Regions from separate parts of the Kitasatospora sp. NPDC034023 genome, predicted to be linked through region 1. Evidence: riboswitches for the same ligand, from Rfam matches in the RefSeq annotation. Region 1 holds a riboswitch; the other holds the start of a gene.
The links. Region 1 has a riboswitch for cyclic di-AMP ahead of ACZ52R_RS29410 (M23 family metallopeptidase). Riboswitches for the same ligand answer to the same signal wherever they lie in the genome.
Positions count from the first base shown of each region.

Region 2: linked by a shared signal. The riboswitch ahead of ACZ52R_RS07715 (LysM peptidoglycan-binding domain-containing protein) and the one ahead of ACZ52R_RS29410 (M23 family metallopeptidase) in region 1 are both predicted to bind cyclic di-AMP.

Region 1 covers NZ_JBVIRY010000026.1:37,093-39,287, reverse strand. The annotation lists gene ACZ52R_RS29415 (DUF2470 domain-containing protein) at 1-62, shown strand, start outside; gene ACZ52R_RS29410 (M23 family metallopeptidase) at 375-1,367, opposite strand; cyclic di-AMP (ydaO/yuaA leader) riboswitch at 1,370-1,550, opposite strand; gene ACZ52R_RS29405 (DHA2 family efflux MFS transporter permease subunit) at 1,863-2,195, shown strand, end outside.
Region 2 covers NZ_JBVIRY010000004.1:134,584-136,778, reverse strand. The annotation lists gene ACZ52R_RS07720 (cytochrome P450 family protein) at 1-805, shown strand, start outside; cyclic di-AMP (ydaO/yuaA leader) riboswitch at 1,057-1,224, shown strand; gene ACZ52R_RS07715 (LysM peptidoglycan-binding domain-containing protein) at 1,230-2,162, shown strand.

The DNA.
Region 1 (2,195 bases):
GCCACCGGATGCACGACCTGCTGGCCGCCGCCCGGTACGGTCAGCCGGCCCACCGCAGCTGAGTCACCGGCTCACCGCCCGGCCGCATCCTCCTCACGTACCGCCCGGGCCACCACCGGCGCACCGCGAACGCCACCCCGACCCCGCCCCGACCCCGCCCCGACCCCGCCCCGAAAACGAACCGCCGACCCCGAAAACGGCAGCGGCCGGCCCGGCTCGCGAGGAAGTGAATCCCGCGAGCCGGGCCGGCCTGGGCGTGTCCCGCGCCCATGTCCACTGCACGGCGATCACCCGGTCGAGCGGTCACCCGACATGACCATCCCGGAGGATCGATTCGCTCCGCAGCAGCGGTGGTTCCTGAAACCCCGACAGGGTCAGAGCGCGACGCCGTGCGCGCGCAGGTAGGCGACCGGGTCGATGTCCGAGCCGTACTCCGGGCCGGTGCGGATCTCGAAGTGCAGGTGCGGGCCGGTCACGTTGCCGGTGGCGCCGGAGAGGCCGAGCTGCTGGCCGACGGTGACGGTCTGACCGATCTTCACACCGATCACGGAGAGGTGCGCGTACTCGGCGTAGTGGCCGTCGGCGAGCTTGATCTCGACCTCGTTGCCGTAGGCGCCGCCGTTGCCGGCCTTGACCACGACACCGTTGGCGACGGCGCGCAGCGGGGTGCCGGTGGAGGCCACGAAGTCCTGGCCGGTGTGGTGGCCGGAGGCCCACATCGAGCCGGCCACGCCGTAGGCCTCGCCGAGCACCGGGTGGGCCAGCGGCGCGACGAAGCCGGAGGCGGCGGCGACCGGAGCGGCGGTCACGGCCTGGGCCGGAGCGGCGGTCTGAACCTGGGTCTGCACCTGGGCGGCCGGCTTGGCGGCCTCGGTCTTGACCTGGACCTGGGCCTGCGGCTTGGCGGCCGAAGCGGCCTGGGTGACCGGAGCGGCCGGCTTGGCGGGCTTGGCCGGGGCGACGTCCGCGGACGGCGCGGCAGCGTGGCCGGCGATCGCGAACTGCTGGCCCGGGAAGATCAGGTTCGGGTTGGCGCCGACGACCGAGCGGTTCTGCTCGTACAGCGCGTGCCAGCCGCCCTCGACGTGCTTGGCGTCGGCGATCTTGGACAGGGTGTCGCCGCTGACGACGCGGTAGCTCTCGTGCGCGGCGGCCGGAGCGGCCTGGGCCGGCGCGGCCTGAGCCGGCGCGGCGTCGACGGCGGTGGTGGAGGCGGCGGCCTGCGGGGCCGGGGCGACCGGGGCGGTGTGGGCCTGGGCGCTCATCGCGGTGACGAGCGGGAGGGCGAAGGAGACACCGGTGACGGCGGTGGCGATGCCGATGCGGGCGGCGCGGGGCAGGGCGATACGACGAGCCTGAGCAGGCATGGAAGTTTCCTCTCCGACGCCTGCGAGGTGAGCTGTCGGGTTCGGGCTGGAGTTGCCCGGCCGCATGCGCGGCTTCACCCCAAGCCGGCCCTGGACGCCGCGCCCTGAGGCGCGAACTTCCGGTCCGGCGACTTACCTGTGGGTCCCCCGCTCCTGCCGTACAGAGTTCAGTTCGAACCACCGGGAAGCGGCAGGACTCGGCGTTCCACCCGGTGGATCCGTCCGGACTGGCCGGGCGGTCGCTGAACTAAAACCCATCCGTTCGGGTGAAGCAATGTCGATCTCTTGAATCGGCAACCATCCCCCGGGGTGCGGTGACTCTCCGGATGATCCGCTGCACGGTGCGTACGCGATCCATTCACCCCGCGCCACTGATCCACGACCCTGCGCCGACATCGACGGCACTGCGCGGTCGTCCGCTCACGCACCGCACACCACCGACACACCCGCCGGTGACCCTTGTCACGCGGGCCTCACGGGGAGCAGGATCGGGCCGTGGCCACTTCCGAGGCCGGCACCCTGCGCCTGGGCACCGCGCAGGGTCGCTGGGTACTACTGGCGACGGTGCTCGGCTCCAGCATGGCGATGCTGGACGGCACCGTGGTGAACGTCGCCCTGCCCCGCATCGGCGCCGACCTCGGCGCCTCCCTGGCGTCCCTTCAGTGGACACTGAACGGCTATCTGCTCACCCTGGCGGGCCTGATCCTGCTCGGCGGCGCGCTCGGCGACCGGTACGGAAGGCGCCGGGTCTTCCTCATCGGCGTGGTCTGGTTCGCCGCCGCCTCCGCGGCCTGCGCCGCCGCGCCGAACATCCAGGTGCTGATCGCC
Region 2 (2,195 bases), on a different contig from region 1:
CGACTTCCGCGACTGGGCCGGCATGATGATCCGCCACGGCGGCGGCCAACGCGGCGGCGTGGGGCGAGCGGTGAAGCGGATGCGGGCGTACCTGCTGGAGCTGATCCACCGCAAGCGGGCGGACCTCGGGGACGACCTGATCTCGGGTCTGATCCGGGCGAGCGACCACGGCGAGCACCTGACCGAGAACGAGGCCGCGGCAATGGCCTTCATCCTCCTCTTCGCCGGTTTCGAGACGACCGTGAACCTCATCGGCAACGGGATGTACGCGCTGCTGCGCAATCCGGGGCAGCGCCGGTCGCTGCAGGAGTCGGTGGCGCGCGGGGAGCACGCGCTGCTGGAGACGGGGATCGAGGAACTCCTGCGCTACGACGGGCCGGTGGAGATGGCGACCTGGCGGTTCGCGACGCGGCCGCTGACCATCGGCGGGGTGGACATCCCGGTCGGTGACCCGGTGCTGGTGGTGCTGGCCGCCGCGGACCGCGATCCGGCCCGGTTCGCGGACGAGAACACCCTGGACCTGGCCCGGACTGACAATCCCCACCTGGGGTTCGGGCACGGCATCCACTACTGCATCGGCGCCCCGCTGGCCCGCCTGGAAGGGCGTGCCGCCCTGGCCACACTGCTTTCCCGGCTGCCCGATCTGCGGCTCGCGGAAAGCCCGGAGAATCTGCGCTGGCGCGGCGGTCTGATCATGCGTGGACTGCGGGAACTTCCGGTCGAATTCAGTCCGGAGAGTCGCTCCCCGCATACGCCCCTGCATACGCCTCCGCATACGCCCCCGACACCCCTTATGCGCCCCTGACAAACTGACACAAGATGACGAAACGCCGGGCGACACGCTGACGGAACGTCGCCCGGGGTCTTCCGGTTCAGGTGTGAACGCCCATCAATCCGGACATAGCGGCGCCGTTGGTAGGCGATCGGGCACGCGCCGTAATTTCTGTGTGATATCGGTGATATGAGCTTGTGATTGGTCTGAGGATCTGTCTACTCTCCCTGGAGTTCGCAGCTGCGGACCTCGTGCGCGGAACGCCGAATCCTGCCCGCCGCGTCACGGGAAACCGACCAGAACCCTGGGCAGGGGCGGGGGAACCAGGTTTGTTGCCGTTTCCCACGGCTTGGGGTGAAGCCGCCTGAGCGGAATCGTTTCCGCGTACAGCGGCCGGGCCACCTCCCGGTCCGAACCCGACAGCTCACCTCGCAGGCGTGCGGAGAGGGACCTCTTCATGCTGTTCGTTGGAACCGGTCGTCACCGCCGTCGTACCCAGACCGAGAAGGCCATCGCCGTCGCCGGTGTGGCCGGCGTCGGACTCGCGATGCCGCTCCTCACCGCCACCGGCGCCTCCGCCGCACCGGCCTCCGCCTGGGACTCCGTCGCCCAGTGCGAGAGCGGCGGCAACTGGAGCATCAACACCGGCAACGGCTTCTACGGCGGCCTGCAGTTCACCTCCGGCACCTGGAAGGCGTACGGCGGCACCGCGTACGCGCCGCAGGCCAACCAGGCCAGCCGGGCGCAGCAGATCTCGGTCGCCGAGAAGGTGCTCGCCTCGCAGGGCCCGGGCGCCTGGCCGGTCTGCTCGAAGAAGGCGGGCCTGAGCAAGGGCGGTGCCCCGGCCGCGGTCGACACCTCCTCGGACGCCAAGCCGCAGTCCGCCCCCGCGCAGCAGGCCCAGAAGCCCGCCGCCAAGCCGGCTCAGAACCCGGCCGCCCAGAAGCCCGCCGCGCAGAAGCCTGCCCAGAAGCCGGTGCAGCAGGCCGCCCCGCAGCAGCAGGCGCAGCCGCAGGCCCACGGCCTCTCCGGCCAGGGCGGTTGGGACGCGGACGCGAAGGTGTACTGGTACCAGAACAACGGCGCCTGGTACTGGACCAGCCACCAGAGCGTCTACCAGCAGTACGCGGGCCACGCCGCCGCGCAGCAGTACGCGGGCCACGCCGCCGCGCAGCAGTACGCCCCGCAGGCCGCGCAGCAGCAGTACGCGCCGCAGGCCGCTCCGGCGTCCGGCCACGACTACACCGTCCGCGACGGTGACACCCTGTCGACCATCGCCGCCGCGCAGGGCGTGTCCGGCGGCTGGCACGCGCTGTACGAGCAGAACCACGGGACCGTCGGCGGCGACCCGAACCTGATCCTGCCCGGCCAGGTGCTGCACCTCGGCTGAGCCGACGCGTGAAGGCCGACGCGCGAAGGGGGT